Regions from separate parts of the Cytobacillus spartinae genome, predicted to be linked through region 2. Evidence: riboswitches for the same ligand, from Rfam matches in the RefSeq annotation. Region 2 holds a riboswitch; the other holds the start of a gene.
What was found. Region 2 has a riboswitch for lysine ahead of ACFYKX_RS24745 (aspartate kinase). Riboswitches for the same ligand answer to the same signal wherever they lie in the genome.

Region 1 (8,737 bases), on a different contig from region 2:
ATGAAGAAGTTTTAATTGTTTACGAAACGAATTCGCAAGATCGAAATGCGACAGCTGACCAAGTTAAAAGGATGGCAATGTCAGTTGTACCTAGATGGTATCACGTTTATGTAAGTGATGACACTTCTTTAAGAAAAAATGTTGAAAGCTGGGCTACATTAGACTCAGACAGCCGAAATGTAGAATATGGTATCGATTCATTGATCCAAGAGATGTTAGACTCACCACAGGGCCGTAAAATGAACAACGGTGAGAATGCCAACGGTGAAGAACAAGGTGAACTAAATGATAATTCGGATCGTGATGACATTAGTGAAAGAAAGAAAAACAATGGTAGCCAAATGAACAATACCAAACGTACTACAAATATTAATAACAATCGTCCTAATGCTGACGAAAAGATAAATGAATATGGTGGCTACTAATATAAAAAAGAGTTCAGCAGTATGGTGCTGAACTCTTTTGACGTTTAACGAGAAGATTAAGCTTCCTTAGCTTCACTTTCTGCCTTTTCTAACATCATTTGCTTATGTTTCGTAGCTTCATTCACTTGCTCATCTGCATGGTATGAGGAGCGTACTAAAGGACCTGCCTCGCAATGGCTAAATCCTTTGCTTAATGCAATCTCTTTAAGCTCTTGGAACTCATCCGGATGGTAGTATTTTTTTACATCTAAATGCTTTTTAGTTGGTTGTAGGTATTGACCAATAGTCATAATATCAACGTTGTTTGCTCTTAAATCATCCATCGTTTCAATAATTTCTTCTTTCGTCTCTCCTAGTCCAATCATGAGACTGGATTTAGTTGGAATGTCTGGCTGCATTTCTTTTGCACGACGTAAAAATTCCAGTGAACGATCGTATTTTGCACGTGCACGAACACGATCAGATAATCCTCGAACGGTCTCGATATTATGGTTTAAGATATCTGGTCTTGCATCCATTAGGGTCTTAAGATTGTCATAAACTCCACCCATATCAGAAGGAAGGACTTCAATGCTAGTGAAGGGACTTTTCCTACGAATAGCTCTGACGGTTTCAGCAAAGACTGCTGCTCCTCCATCTTTTAAGTCATCTCTAGCGACAGCAGTAATGACTGCATGCTTAAGATTCATTAATGCGACCGAATCTGCTACTCTTTCTGGCTCTTGCAAGTCTAATTCTGTTGGAAAACCTGTTTTAACAGCACAGAAGCGACATGCTCTCGTACATATATCACCAAGAATCATAAATGTTGCTGTTCTTCTTACAGCCCAGCATTCATGAATGTTTGGACATCTAGCTTCCTCACAAACGGTATGAAGGTTTTTCTCCCTCATCATCTTTTTGAGTCCTGTGTAATTTTCATTTGTATTTAATTTAATTTTTAACCACTCGGGTTTGCGTAAGTATTCTTTTTTACTCAATCTTTCCACTCCATCCTTAACTGATAAGTGTTGGCACTAATTCTATAAATATGAATTAGATTGCGTCTGTTGTCACTTTAACACAACCTATAATGAACGACAAGCCGAAGATATTGGGATTACCATTAATTGATATTTATTAATTTTACCAAATCTCACAAACTAATCATGTGAAACGAGCGAATGTGAAAAGAGAACTTATGAAAACTCACTATTTTAAATAAAGTTGTGCAAGTGGTCACTAATATTAAAGGTGTTAAAGAATTCTCTAAAATCCAAAAGGGGGGAGTATTTTGCGACTTTTTCGAATTACTTCTTTATTTATTTGTATTTTCTTAATTACCAGTAGTGTTAAGGTACACGGTGAAAGTGAAAAGTCGGACATATATAAACAACGGATGGAACTTTATACGAAAGTAGAGGCAGTAACCAATATTCCTTGGTACTACTTAGCTGCCGTTGACCAGTATGAACGAAATATCCGCTCGGCTAGAAGAGATCTCCCTAAAGCGGAGGGACTTACCGGAATCTATTTTAAGCCTGAAGAATGGGTAGGTTTACTTAATCCAAACCCTGATGATGAGAATCCAACATCCATTAAATTCTTTAACGGAATTGGATTTGATGGAAATGGTGACGGGAAAGCAAGCTTAAAAAATGACGAAGATGTTCTACACGCTTTTGCAAATTATCTCCTGTCATACGGTGTCGATCATGACAATATAAAGATTGGTCTTTGGGATTATTACAAACGTGATAAAACCGTTGGGATTATTATAGGTAAAGCTTCTATATACAAGCACTTTAACCGGTTAGACTTAGACGACCATGCGTTTCCGGTCCCTCTCAGAAATAATTACAGTTATAAAAACACATGGGGAGATGCTCGTGGATGGGGCGGTCGGAGAATTCACGAAGGAACCGATATCTTCGCTAATTATGGGGTACCAGTTAGGGCTACCTCCTATGGAATTATTGAAATGAAGGGCTGGAATCGTTACGGAGGTTGGAGAATCGGAATCCGAGATATAAATAATAACTACCACTATTTCGCCCATCTGAGTGGATTTGCAAAGGATTTAAAAGCAGGTCAAATTGTTGAACCTGGCATGTTAATAGGCGGTGTTGGAAGCTCTGGCTACGGTCCTCCTGGAACGTCAGGCAAATTCCCTCCACACCTCCATTATGGGATGTACAAGGATAATGGATATACAGAATGGTCTTATGATCCATACCCACATTTAAGGTTATGGGAGCGACAAGAGCGTCAAAAGGCTAGGAAGAAGAGGTAGTTAAAAATGTATAGGAATAATAATAGCCTACACAACACTTAAAGCTAAAAAGGACTACCGACTCTTTGTCGGTAGCCCTTTTAACATTTAGATTAGTTTGCTTTCTTAGACTTAGAAACTGCATTGATAATACTCGCAGCAAGTCCTCCCCAAATGATAACCATCCCAATAAGCATCATTGTAATTGCACTTCCAGACATTATTGAGATACCTCCTTCTTGTCAGTGACTTCAAGTGTGCCTTTATCCCATTTGAATTTCATGAAGACAAATCCGAGGATAATTGCTCCAATTGCTACACCCCATCCGGAGTATAAAAGGAAGCTAGTTGGATATCCTTCATAATTATCTTTAATGTTAGTGATAATATTTTGAACCATCATGTACCCTAACACAGCAGGTGTAATGAATCCTAAGCAAATTCTCCACCAAGCGCCAAGCTTAATATCAGAAATGCTATCAGCATGAGATTGTAAGTTCTTTAATTCCCTTGATCCCCAAGCAACTAGAACTACTGATACAAGACCTGCTAATGCTACACCAAATTGGTTAATAAAGTAGTCTGCAGCATCTAGGAAATATAATCCACCTTTTGTAGCAAACAGGATAGAGATTAATGCAGATAGACCTCCACCGACAGCTACTGCTTTTGTACGTGAAACTTTAAACTTATCTTGCACCCCAGCTACAAATGTTTCTACGATTGATATTAATGAAGATAATCCAGCTAAAACTAGACAGATAAAGAATAGAGATCCGAAGAATCCATTTAGTGCAGGGAACTCATTAATAATTTGCGGGAATACCACAAAGGCTAATCCAACACCTGCAGTAACAACTTCATTTACAGGTACTCCAGCTTGGTTTGCCATAAATCCTAATGCAGCAAATACCCCAATACCAGCTAAAAGCTCGAAACCAGAGTTTGCAAAACCAGTAATGAATGCATTGTTTGTTAAATCTGTTTTCTTCTTTGGAAGGTAACTAGAATACGTAACCATGATAGCGAATGCAATAGATAAGCTGAAGAAAATCTGACCGTAAGCTGCTACCCAAACTTTTCCATCTGCAATTTTGCTCCAGTCTGGTTTAAAGAATGCATCTAGACCTTGAGCGGCACCATCAAGTGTTAAAGCACGAACAACGATAACTAAGAATAAGATTACAAGTGCAGGAATAAAGATTTTGTTCGCAACTTCAATACCTTTTTTAACACCTTTGAATAATACACCTAAAGTAATAACCCAAACGAGAATTAAAGGAATAAATACACCTGGAACGATTCCTCCAACTTGACCAGGAGTTTCAGCTAACTTCAAGTAGCTTCCAAATAAGAATCCACTTGGATCGTCACCCCATTTAAGGTTGAACGAAAATACTGCGAATGACATAGCCCATGCGATAATTACCGCATAATAGGTTGAGATGACAAATGAAACAGCTACTTGCCACCAGCCAAGCCATTCAAACTTTTTGTTTAGACGTGCATACGATAATGGAGCTGAACCACGGTACTTATGACCAATTGTAAACTCCATAATTAGAAGCGGAATCCCTGCTGTTAAAAGTGCAAACAGATAAGGGAAAAAGAATGCTCCTCCTCCATTTTCATAAGCTACTGCCGGGAACCTCCAGATATTTCCTAGACCTACCGCTGATCCAACAGCTGCTAGAATAAATCCTGCTCGTGTCCCCCACTGTGGACGATTTTCCATAGTAAATCCTACCTCCTACTTTAGTCTCTTCATCTCCTGTAATTAAAAGAAGAATTGAAACTTTTTTTATTTTCTGATTTTTTAGTATAATATAAAATTAGTATAGCTAGTTTTTTTTCATCTGTCAAAACATTATTAGTAGAATAGTAATCTTTTTTCCATCAAGCATTCGGCTATGGATAACACATTATTTTCTAACGCTTTACCACTTTAAAATATTATACTAATAATTATTTGCACCTCCTTTTCTAAAGCTTATTCAATAAATAGTCGAAAAATTTCTTCTATTATAAAAAAGAAGACAAGAAATTTTTCCTTGTCTTCAATAAACATTCTATAGTATTTATTTCTTATCATTTAAACATTCTTTTTTCTACTAAATACAAAGATGAACATTAATAACAGTACGATAATCATCAACCAGGCAGGTACCATACTTCCAGTTAATCCAAAAACAACATAACCGGCAATAGCTATTACTGCTGATATAAGGGCATATGGTAGCTGAGTCATCACATGATCAATATGGTTACATCCAGCACCTGTTGATGAAAGGATTGTTGTATCTGAGATTGGAGAGCAATGATCTCCAAAAACGGAGCCTGCTAATACAGCTGCCATAGCAGGTAATAGCATGCTTATATCTGTCACTGCAGATATTTCCCCGGCTATCGGAAGCAAGATTCCAAATGAGCCCCAAGAAGTTCCTGTAGAGAAAGCCATAACTCCAGCGATTATGAATAAAATTACTGGTAAATAGGCTGTGTTTAGATTAGAATTTTCTACGAATTGTGCTAAGAAAGCCCCTGTTTCTAACTGACCAATCAAATCAACGATAACCCACGCAAACATTAAAATATAAACGGCTGGTAACATTGATTTAACTCCTTCGATTAACCCAGTAACCATCAAACTTCCGTTAACACCCTTAAATATAAATACTTGGCGGAAAAATAACACCATTGTAACGGTCAATCCTACTAAGCCACCTAGGATTAGGGACTTCGCTACATCTGTATTTTCAAAAATAGCAAGAAGAGTTGCTTTCCCTTCAATAGCTGTATAGCCTGTCCATAACATTGATCCTACTGTCCCAATGACCAACGCTAAAATAGGCCATGTTAAATCACCTACTGTACCCTTATTACTCGTCGGTAGGTCCTCTTTTAATTCACCTGGAGCAGGTTTGTTAGAATCTAACACTTGTCCTTCAAAAACCGCTCTTTCTTCATGAACTCTCATTGCTCCGATGTTTATATTTCGTAACGCGACAATAAATACCATCGCAATTGCGGTCCATACATATAGGTTCATGGGAATCATTTGAATAAAAGCAGAGAATGCTGATGTTTCCGTTACATTGTGTGCCACAAGAATTGGAGCAATCAGAGCAATGATGTATGCACCCCAGCTTGATATTGGTGACACAACACATATTGGTGCTGACGTTGAATCAATTATATATGCGAGCTTTGCTCGTGATACTTTTTGGCGATCTGTAATGGGTCGTGATACTTGTCCAACAGCCAGTGCATTAAAATAATCATCAATAAAAATAATAATACCAAGAAACGCTGCAACCATTTGAGCACCAGCACGTGATTTAACTCTCTTCATCGCCCATTCACCAAAGGCACGACTTCCACCTGATATAGAAATGAATGCAGTTATTACACCTAATACTAGTAAGAACAAAATAATATATACGTTCCAAGTATTAAGCTCTCCATCTGAGATAAAAATTCCTTTTGTAGCTGTGAGAATAATGGAAAATGTTTTTGATATATTAAACTCAGACAACAAAACTGCTGCTGTTAAGATTCCCACACCTAAAGATAGTAGGACTCTTCTCGTAAGAATAACCATTAATATCGCAATTAATGGAGGTAATAAAGAAAATACTGTGTTAATCATCTTTTGTTGCTCTCCTTCTATTTTTACTAGATAGTAGGAGCATAAGAAAACGGTGCGCTATTAAGCAATAGAGGCGTTGTCGATTCTTTTAAGCGCATTATTTAATAATGAATGCCTCAAAAGCCTAGTTAGCGCGAAGGAGAAAATAAACAAGGAGTAATGATAGAGAAAAATCTATCATTACTCCTTGTTAAAGTAATTAGTTTCTCCATCCTGATCTGTAGCTCCCCATTATAGAAAAGTTTCTATAATGACAGTGATACTCTTGTTAAAAGTATCCCCAGCAAAATAAGTGTTGACATACTTAGTCTGCTTCGGCGGCCTTCCCTTTCGGCTATGATCAACGTTGTCATCCTCACATAGCGTACTAATAATGGTCGCACCTCTACCCCATCGGACATGATAAGGTTTTATTAAATTATTTTTTTAGTATAGCAACTTATTTTATAATAGTCGAGAAGTTTCTTACATTTAATTAACTGGTAATTCTAAGGAAGGTGTTGATCCTTCACCCGGACCATAAAACTGAGGAACCTCTCCAGGAACTAATCCCATTGCTACCGGGATATCTTGTTTGACTGTAGTAATTTTTGTAGCAAACGGAATAATAATTTGGACATTCACTTCAAGATGAATAAATACCTCAACATAGGCATTGTTAATTCCATATTCTGTAACTTTAGTTTTAACATCTGAGCGAATATCTCCAATGGCATTAAATCGAACAGGGATTTGCGGACCTAAGTTCCCCAATAACGCATTGTTTGTCGCTTGCCCTAAAGGAACATAATAGACAATTCCCTCTTCACTTTTAGTATCATCCATTTCAATCTCAACATCTGTCAATAATTCTAGTGAGGATAAATTTCCTCTTTCAGCTTCTTTAATGTTCATCTGTACAAGATTTGTAGTTTCAGCTAACACACGGTTAATAATCTCTGTGTTAAACTTGATCATCCCTGAGCCGCCATTTTCAGCTGATGATTCTTCTATAATTTCATTTATATCCATTACATTAGCTACTTTTTTGTTAATGGCCTTACTTATCACTAGAGTGGCAATTTTTCTAGTTTGTGAGTCTGCATAGCTTATAAGAGTAGGCTTTAACCCCTCATTAATGATCCATAAGCCCGCTGCTGTCGAAAAGGAAAAAAAGACGAATGTAAGTAAAAATACATACCTAAACGGCAAAGGACCTCTCCGCGGCCGCGGACCGCGAAATTTTGGCAAGACAAATCCCCCCTTTACAAGCTATATGTATGCTGAAAAGAGGGGAACTAGCGCAAAATTTTTAAATTTGTTTTCTTTTTTATTTTTTTGGTAAAGTGATTTTTAAGAAGATACATTATGGATTTCTGTTTTTCTATTCTTTAGGGAAAGTTGTATCACACCCAGTAATAACCACTGTTAACTCTGCACACATATCTAACTCATATGGCTCAACCGTCTGACCATTTTCTTCTAAAATTCTAACGAAAGGTCTGTCACTCACACCAACGTTTTGTTTGGATACTACACCTTTACGTCCATCATTTAATTCAACGGTAATCCCCACTGGATAAATGGCCACTGCACGTCGAAACGCTTCTACCACTTTTTGATCAAATAGTGACCCCACTCCAGCAAATAAGATTTCTAGCCCGTCATGTGGTAACATGGCTCTTCTATATACTCTGTTAGAAGTAACAGCATCAAACACATCCGCCACCGCAATAATTCTTCCATACTCATGGATATCTGCACCTTTAATTCCTCTAGGATACCCTGATCCATTCATCCGCTCATGGTGCTGGTACGCACAATGTGCTACTAACAATGAAATGGTTTGAACATTTCTTAGTATGTTGAATCCTTCTTCAGGATGCTTTTTTACTTCAAAAAATTCTTCTTCAGTAAGTTTTCCTGGCTTTAATAGTATTTCTGCCGGAATCTTCATCTTACCTACATCATGCAAAATAGCCCCCAGCCCAAGTAACTCTAATTCTCTTGGACGCAGTTGTAGCTCCATGCCGATTGCTAAGGAATACATGGTTACATTCAGAGAGTGGGTAAAAATATAATTATCGTATGTATAAACATCCGATAATAATGTAAGCAAGTCACGATTATTTTTTATTTCACTTAGTAAGTGTCTGATAACCTCCGTAAAGCGCTGTGAAGCTTTTTCGATCACAAATGAGCTTGATATTGAGCTTTCTTTTTGTACCTGAGCAAAAGTAGACTCAATAGTGTTCATTGCTTCTTTTCTTAATTCTTCAGAAATCGCACTTTTAAAGCTTATATCAGCAGTAGCTTCATCTTTAATATAAATATATGAGATTCCTTTCTCTTGAAGCCGCTGGATGACCTTTTCCCCTAGCTCTACCCCTTCATTAAGTAGAACTTGTCCTTTGTCATTCAATATAGCTTTTC
Region 2 (8,737 bases):
TGCGCCTTTAGCGAAAGATGATTCACGTACTGGAGATGTTTCAACTTTATCGGTAGACATTAAAGATTTACGTGCAATCATTAAAGAAGTTGTTAGAAAAGCTAGTGAAGGCGTAGACCTTTCAGAAGCAAAAGTGGTAATCGCTGGTGGGCGTGGTGTTAAGAGCGAAGAAGGTTTCGAACCTTTAAAAGAGCTTGCTCAAGTATTAGGTGGAGCAGTAGGTGCATCTCGTGGAGCTTGTGACGCTGAATACTGTGACTATTCACTTCAAATTGGTCAAACTGGTAAAGTAGTAACTCCTGACCTGTACATTGCATGTGGTATTTCTGGAGCTATTCAGCACTTAGCAGGTATGTCAAACTCTAAAGTAATCGTTGCGATTAACAAAGATCCTGAAGCTAACATCTTCAAGGTAGCAGATTACGGTATCGTGGGAGACTTATTCGAAGTGGTTCCAATGTTAACAGAAGAGTTTAAAAAATTGAAAGTAAATGCATAATAAAAAACGAGCGGGGTCTTCCGCTCGTTTTTACTTGTCTTATTCCTATATTTCTCCCTCATCAATGTGCTAATATCTTGCATAGTTCATATATTTTAGGGAAAATTACGTTCGAAACAAATTATTAGCATGATTTAACAAACGGTGATATACTGACGTTAGAATTTGAGTTTAAAGAGAAGCAAGGGCTTTCATTCGCAACTTAGCCCATGCTGATTAACTTTAGGAGGCAAATAATTATGGCTATTACAAATGCAACTGATCAAAATTTTACTGCTGAAACTAGTTCAGGGTTAGTACTTGCAGACTTTTGGGCACCATGGTGCGGACCTTGTAAAATGATTGCTCCAGTTTTAGAAGAGTTAGATTCTGAAATGGGCGATAAAGTTAAAATCGTTAAAATTGATGTAGATGACAACCAAGAAACTGCAGCTAAATTTGGCGTAATGAGCATCCCAACTCTTCTTGTCATTAAAGATGGAGAAGTTGTTGATAAAGTAGTTGGATTCCAACCAAAAGAAGCATTAGCTGAACGTTTAAATTCACATCTTTAATACAAAGCAAGTTGACTCCTGGCCTGGCTAGGAGTTTTTTTAGTTCAAAAAATCCCCTTCCTACCACTTATAGGTGATTTATCTATCATTAGGAATATTAATATACTTTCAAAAACCCCACATTTTCTTTAAAATAGATAAGTAATTCTAATCTTTTAAAAGGGTCTGGCCCCTTTTTTATATGATAAATTTTTTACGGAGGAGGTGCATTTGCTTTGAACGATACTTTCAAAAATAAACTAGCGCTACTACCAGACCAACCAGGTTGCTACTTAATGAAAGATCGACAAGGTACGATTATCTATGTTGGGAAGGCAAAAGTTCTGAAAAACCGAGTGCGCTCTTATTTTACGGGTTCACATGATGGAAAGACCCAGAGACTCGTTGGGGAAATAGAGGATTTTGAGTATATTGTAACTTCTTCCAATATTGAAGCACTTCTACTTGAGTTAAACCTGATAAAAAAGCATGATCCAAAATACAACGTCATGTTGAAAGATGATAAGACATACCCATTTATAAAGCTAACAGCAGAAAGACATCCTAGACTCATCACAACTCGAAAAGTGAAAAAGGACAAAGGAAAATATTTTGGTCCCTATCCAAATGTTTCAGCTGCGAATGAAACAAAAAAACTTCTAGACAGAATCTACCCTTTAAGAAAGTGTTCAACATTACCTGACCGAGTTTGTCTTTATTACCATTTAGGTCAGTGTTTAGCTCCATGTATAAAAGATGTTCCTGAAAAGACCTATAAAGAAATGGTTGAAGAAATTTCAAGATTCCTAAACGGTGGCTATAAGGAAATAAAAAAAGAATTAACCGTTAAAATGAATGCAGCAGCAGAGGAATTAGACTTCGAAAGAGCAAAGGAGTATCGGGATAAAATTGCTCATATTGAAGCTACAATGGAAAAGCAGAAAATGACGACAACAGATTTTACAGACCGCGATGTTTTCGGATATGCGGTGGACAAGGGTTGGATGTGTGTTCAGGTATTCTTTGTAAGACAAGGAAAGCTTATTGAAAGAGACGTATCAATTTTTCCAATATATAACGAGCCAGATGAAGAGTTTTTAACATTCCTAGGCCAGTTTTATGATCAAACTAGCCATTTCAAACCGAAGGAAATACTTCTTCCAGAAGAGGCAGATGAGGTTCTAGCAGAACAGCTTTTACAGGTAAAAATCCTTAAACCACAGAGGGGACAGAAAAAGGATTTAGTCAAGCTCGCTGAAAAGAATGCTTCTATAGCTTTAACGGAGAAATTCTCGTTGGTCGAACGGGATGAAGAGAGAACGATTAAAGCGGTAGAGCAGCTTGGTACTCAACTAGGAATTTATACACCTCATCGAATTGAAGCATTTGATAATTCGAATATTCAAGGAACGGACCCAGTATCAGCAATGGTAGTTTTTATCGATGGAAAAGCCGCTAAAAAAGAGTATCGCAAATACAAAATAAAATCCGTAAAAGGTCCTGATGACTATGAGTCGATGAGGGAAGTTACTAGACGTCGGTACTCACGGGTTCTAAAGGAAGACTTGCCACTTCCAGATTTAATTATGATAGACGGTGGGAAAGGTCATGTTGAGGCTGTGAGAGATGTACTAGTAAATGAACTAGGTCTTGATATTCCTCTTGCTGGATTAGTAAAAGATGATAAACACCGTACTTCACAATTGTTGTATGGAGAGCCTTTGGAGGTTATTCCTTTAGAAAGGAATAGCCAAGAGTTTTACTTGCTACAAAGGATACAAGAAGAGGTTCACCGTTTTGCGATAACTTTCCATCGACAATTAAGAGGGAAATCTGCCTTCCAATCCATTTTGGATGATGTAGAGGGAATTGGCGAAAAAAGAAAGAAGCAATTGTTAAAGGAATTTGGTTCAGTAAAGAAGATGAAGGAAGCAAGCTTCGAGGATTTTACCAATATCGGTATTCCTAAAAATGTAACAGAAGAATTAATGAAAAAATTACAAGACTAGCTACTCTAAAAATAGTGTGCTATAATGTAAACTAATTTGATATGTCATCACTTTACATTATTAAAGTGAAGGTAGAGGCGCGAGTGCCATTAGTAAAGGCTTGGAGAAGGATGAGTTTCTGAGAAAAGCTTTGAAAGGGGATATTCGCCGAAGTATAGAAAGGCTCATTTCTTTCTGTGCTGGTCCTGCATTAAATAAATGCAGGATTGTCAAGACTTATTGTCTTGGAGAGCTATCTCACTGTGTTTGCGTTGAATGATTTGTATTTTCACGCCCTTTTAAACACAGCAATGAGATAGATCTCATTGCTTTTTTTGTTGTCTAAAGCTATTTTCACAATACTTGCTGTTTTATGAAAAATGATAACTAAACGGAAATTTACAGTAACTAGGGGCATCTTTTCGTTCCAAAAGAGTACCTGTAAGTGAAATTCTTAAGGTTATTAAGGTCATTTTTTTTTAGAAACACAGTAGAGTTAACGAAAAAAAGCCTTGTCAAAAAAAGCGTAAGGGACAAAATAACCTTAAATGAGATCTGCAGAAAGAAGGGGAAAAGTGTGGGATTAATTGTCCAGAAATTTGGTGGAACTTCGGTAGGAAGTGTAGAAAGAATTTTAAATGTGGCTGAACGCGTTATTGAGGAAAAGGAGAGAGGAAATGACGTTGTGGTTGTCGTTTCCGCGATGGGAAAGACAACAGATAAGCTTGTGAGCCTAGCAAAAGATATATCTTCAAATCCCAATAAACGTGAAATGGATATGCTTTTAACAACAGGTGAGCAAATTACCATTTCATTATTAACGATGGCGTTACTCCAAAAAGGTCATGATGCCATTTCCTTTACCGGCTGGCAAGCTGGCATACAAACGGAATCAATCCACGGGAATGCAAGGATATTAAATATAGATTCAACCAGAATAAAGTCAGAACTAGATAATGGAAGAATTGTCGTTGTGGCTGGGTTTCAAGGTATAACCGAGGATGATGCCATTTCAACTTTAGGACGAGGTGGATCGGATACAACTGCCGTTGCCATTGCTGCTACTTTAAAAGCAGATAAGTGCGATATTTATACAGATGTTACAGGAGTTTATACAACAGACCCCCGTTATGTTAAGGATGCTAGGAAGCTTTTAGCTGTATCTTATGATGAAATGCTTGAACTAGCAAACCTAGGTGCAGGAGTTCTTCACCCAAGAGCTGTTGAATTTGCAAAAAATTATTCTGTTCCATTGGAAGTACGTTCAAGCATGGAACGTGAAGTAGGGACAATGATCGAGGAGGAAGTTAGAATGGAACAAAATTTAGTTGTACGTGGTGTTGCTTTTGAGGATGATATTACAAGGGTATCTGTCCTTGGTTTACCTAATTCATTAACAAGTCTGTCTACGATTTTTACTACATTGGCATCAAATCATATCAATGTGGACATTATTATACAGAGTTCCACAAATGAGAATACAACTAATTTATCTTTCTCGATCAAAAGTGATGATTTAAATGAAACCATTAAAGTGTTAGGTGATAATAAATCAAAATTAAATTATATTGGGATTGAATCGGAGTCTGGCTTAGCTAAAGTTTCCATTGTTGGCTCAGGAATGATTTCAAATCCAGGGGTTGCAGCGGAAATGTTTGAGGTATTAGCTGGAAATGATATTCAAGTAAAAATGGTTAGTACGTCTGAAATTAAGGTTTCAACTGTTGTTGAAGAGGGGAATATGATTAGAGCAGTAGAAGCGTTACATCAAGCTTTTCATTTAGCAGGAACTCCTGTTAAAGCCTAGTTAAATTAACAAGATATACTACTATGTTAACAGCAAAAATGTTGTTACTATAATCTAAGAAACAATAAAAAAGCTTTCAGGTGGTATTCCCCTTGAAAGCTTAGCTTTTAAAAATATTCACTTAGTCAACTACATCTTTTTTATCCCATTTTACAGTAAAAATTACTTTTCCTGCACGCTTTTTTGGATGTTCGTATGCTTCTGCAGTAGTTTTCCGTTGGGACTCAATCTGTTGGGCTAGAAATCCTGCCTCAAGCTGAAAAGAGCAATCATCTTTGATCTTGAACCTACGTGTTATTAACTCACTTGAAAGTTCAAATTCTAATTCATTCTTTTTATGCTCGATAAGGCTTAATGTCCCCCAACCTGCTTGTTCAAAGAAGTCCACAACTTGTTCGATGCTATCTAGCGGAAACTTACGAGCTAGCCCTTTTCCTGCCCAATAAAGAATGGCTGGAGTTTCTTTTCCTAATAATTCTGGTAAGAGAATATCTCTTATTAATTCATATCCAAATGCTGAAACAGAAACGATAGGATCTGTAACTTGCTCAATTTGTTTATTGTCACTCATGTTTTCCCCTCTTTCTATTATTCTATTATATACAATTCCAGTGATTTTTAAGCATGAAATCCTAAAAAAAGAGGTCAGGAAGAAATAGTAATAAATGTTATTTTGATATACTCAAAAAATTGTTATTTTCTTTTGCTTTTAAGCAGTATTTACTTTTTTTGTAATATCACAATACCTAAAAAAATTTTTCAATATAAGAGATTTTGTGAATACGTTTTCTTGACGCTCTCTAATGTTGGGAGTAAAATGAACATGTCACATAATTGTAACCAAATGTTAATTAAGTGTTCAAACTGATGGATATTATTGTTTCTCAGTTGGGGATTAAGTGAAACTATACATCCATCACTGTTAAATTTTAAGGGGGGTAAAGTTATGGCAGGGAATCGAGAGTTTGTTTACCGTCGATTACATTCGTTGCTTGGAGTTATACCAGTTGGACTATTCCTAATACAGCATCTTGTAATCAACCATTTTGCTACAAAGGGAGAAGAATCTTTTAACAAAGCTGCACACTTTATGGAAAGTCTACCTTTCCGTTACGCTTTAGAAATAGGTATCATTTTCTTACCTTTATTATTTCATGCAATCTATGGACTTTATATTGCTTTTACTGCTAAAAACAACACTAGTAATTTTGGATTCTTCCGAAACTGGATGTTCCGTCTTCAACGTATCTCAGGTGTTATTACACTAATATTCGTTGTTTGGCACGTTTGGGAGACACGTATTGCTGCTGCGTTTGGAGCTGAAGTAAACTATCAAATGATGGAGAATATTTTAGCTAGTCCATTTATGCTAGGATTCTATATCGTGGGTGTTATCTCTACTATCTTCCACTTTGCTAATGGGTTATGGTCATTTGGAGTTAGCTGGGGACTTACAGTATCACCTAGATCACAATTAATTTCAACTTATGTAACACTAGTGATCTTTATTGCATTATCGTTTGTTGGCCTTCGTGCAATTTTTGCTTTTGTATAAAAATTAAAGCCTAGAGCTTATATATATCATTCATGCTTTTTAAGCAAGCCTAAGATAAACTATTAGATCGGGATTTTATAGACTAACGATTAAGGGAGTGAGTCACGATGGGTAAAGGAAAGGTTATTGTTGTCGGTGGTGGACTAGCTGGATTAATGGCAACAATTAAAGTAGCAGAATCGGGATCTCCGGTAGAACTATTCTCTTTAGTACCGGTAAAACGATCTCACTCTGTTTGTGCCCAAGGTGGTATTAATGGAGCAGTTAACACAAAAGGAGAAGGTGACTCTCCGTGGGAGCACTTTGATGATACAGTGTATGGTGGGGATTTCTTAGCAAACCAACCACCTGTTAAAGCGATGACTGAAGCCGCACCTGGTATTATCCACTTGTTAGACCGTATGGGAGTTATGTTTAACCGTACTCCAGAAGGATTACTAGACTTCCGTCGCTTTGGTGGTACACAGCATCACCGTACGGCGTTCGCAGGTGCTACAACAGGACAACAGCTTCTTTACGCTCTAGATGAGCAAGTTCGCCGTCATGAAGTAGCTGGTTTAGTTACGAAATATGAAGGCTGGGAATTTTTAGGCTCAGTTCTTGATGACGATGGAGTTTGTCGTGGTATTGTTGCTCAAAACTTAACTTCTATGGAAATTAAGTCATTTGCTGCAGACGCAGTTATTATGGCAACTGGTGGCCCTGGGATTATCTTCGGTAAATCAACGAACTCTGTTATTAATACTGGTTCTGCTGCATCTATTGTTTATCAACAAGGTGCATATTATTCAAACGGTGAGTTTATTCAAATTCACCCAACAGCTATTCCTGGAGATGACAAGCTTCGCTTAATGAGTGAATCTGCTCGTGGTGAGGGTGGTCGTGTTTGGACATATAAAGACGGAAAACCATGGTATTTCTTAGAGGAGAAATATCCTGCATACGGAAACCTAGTTCCTCGTGATATTGCAACACGTGAAATTTTCGACGTGTGTGTTAATCAAAAGCTAGGAATTAATGGTGAAAACATGGTTTACCTTGATCTATCTCATAAAGATCCAAAAGAGCTTGATATTAAGCTTGGTGGTATCATTGAGATTTATGAAAAATTCATGGGTGATGACCCACGTAAAGTACCAATGAAGATTTTCCCTGCTGTACACTATTCAATGGGTGGATTATGGGTTGATTATGATCAAATGACAAACATTCCTGGCTTATTTGCCGCTGGAGAGTGTGATTACTCTCAACACGGTGCTAACCGTCTAGGAGCTAACTCATTACTTTCTGCTATTTATGGTGGTATGGTAGCTGGGCCAAAAGCTCTTGAGTATATCAGTGGGCTTGAGAAGAGTGTGGACTCTGTTTCTTCTTCAGTATTCGACCGTTCTGTACAAGAAGAAGAAAACAAGTGGAATAAAGTTATGTCTCTTGATGGAAATGAAAATGCATATGTTCTTCATAAAGAGCTTGGCGAATGGATGACTGACAATGTAACTGTTGTTCGTCATAATGACAAGCTGTTAAAAACTGATGAAAAAATCGTAGAACTTTTAGAGCGCTATGAAAAGATTAACATTAACGATACTGCAAAATGGAGCAACCAAGGAGCAATTTTCACTCGTCAATTACAAAACATGCTTCAATTGGCTCGTGTTATTACACTTGGTGCTTATAACCGTAATGAGAGCCGTGGAGCTCACTATAAGCCAGAATTCCCTGAACGTAACGATGAGGAATTCTTAAAGACTACAATGGCGAAGTTTGTTGATGCAAAATCTGCACCAGCATTCCATTATGAGGAAGTTGATACAGGTCTGATCGCTCCTCGTAAACGTGACTATTCTAAAAAGAAGAAGGGGGATAACTAAGATGTCTGAAAACAAAACAGTTCGCTTTGTCATCACTCGTCAAGATAGTCCTGACGCAACCCCTTATCAGGAAGAATTTGAATTAGATTACCGTCCGAATATGAACGTTATTTCCGCTTTAATGGAAATTCGTCGTAATCCGACAAATTCACAAGGTAAGCAAACAACTCCTATCAACTGGGATATGAACTGTCTTGAGGAAGTATGTGGAGCATGTTCAATGGTGATCAACGGTAAGCCTCGTCAATCTTGTACAGCGCTTGTTGATCAATTAGAGCAACCAATTCGTCTTGAGCCAATGCGTACGTTCCCAGTAGTTCGTGATCTACAGGTTGATCGTAGTCGCATGTTTGACGCTCTTAAGAAAGTTAAGGCTTGGATTCCTATCGATGGAACTTATGATTTAGGTCCTGGACCTCGTATGCCTGAAACTAAGCGTCAATGGGCATATGAGCTTTCAAAATGTATGACATGTGGTGTATGT

Region 1: linked by a shared signal. The riboswitch ahead of ACFYKX_RS17175 (Na+/H+ antiporter NhaC family protein) and the one ahead of ACFYKX_RS24745 (aspartate kinase) in region 2 are both predicted to bind lysine.

Annotation. Positions count from the first base shown of each region.
Region 1 is NZ_JBIACK010000009.1:86,558-95,294, reverse strand. It holds gene ACFYKX_RS17200 (YhcN/YlaJ family sporulation lipoprotein) at 1-425, shown strand, start outside; gene lipA (lipoyl synthase) at 482-1,405, opposite strand; gene ACFYKX_RS17190 (M23 family metallopeptidase) at 1,735-2,697, shown strand; gene ACFYKX_RS17185 (methionine/alanine import family NSS transporter small subunit) at 2,790-2,897, opposite strand; gene ACFYKX_RS17180 (sodium-dependent transporter) at 2,897-4,411, opposite strand; gene ACFYKX_RS17175 (Na+/H+ antiporter NhaC family protein) at 4,769-6,325, opposite strand; lysine riboswitch at 6,539-6,721, opposite strand; gene yunB (sporulation protein YunB) at 6,797-7,555, opposite strand; gene ACFYKX_RS17165 (HD-GYP domain-containing protein) at 7,689-8,737, opposite strand, start outside.
Region 2 is NZ_JBIACK010000019.1:62,156-70,892, forward strand. It holds gene ACFYKX_RS24730 (electron transfer flavoprotein subunit alpha/FixB family protein) at 1-499, shown strand, start outside; gene trxA (thioredoxin) at 739-1,053, shown strand; gene uvrC (excinuclease ABC subunit UvrC) at 1,269-3,041, shown strand; lysine riboswitch at 3,106-3,284, shown strand; gene ACFYKX_RS24745 (aspartate kinase) at 3,598-4,827, shown strand; gene ACFYKX_RS24750 (YslB family protein) at 4,949-5,398, opposite strand; gene ACFYKX_RS24755 (succinate dehydrogenase cytochrome b558 subunit) at 5,774-6,382, shown strand; gene sdhA (succinate dehydrogenase flavoprotein subunit) at 6,490-8,253, shown strand; gene sdhB (succinate dehydrogenase iron-sulfur subunit) at 8,255-8,737, shown strand, end outside.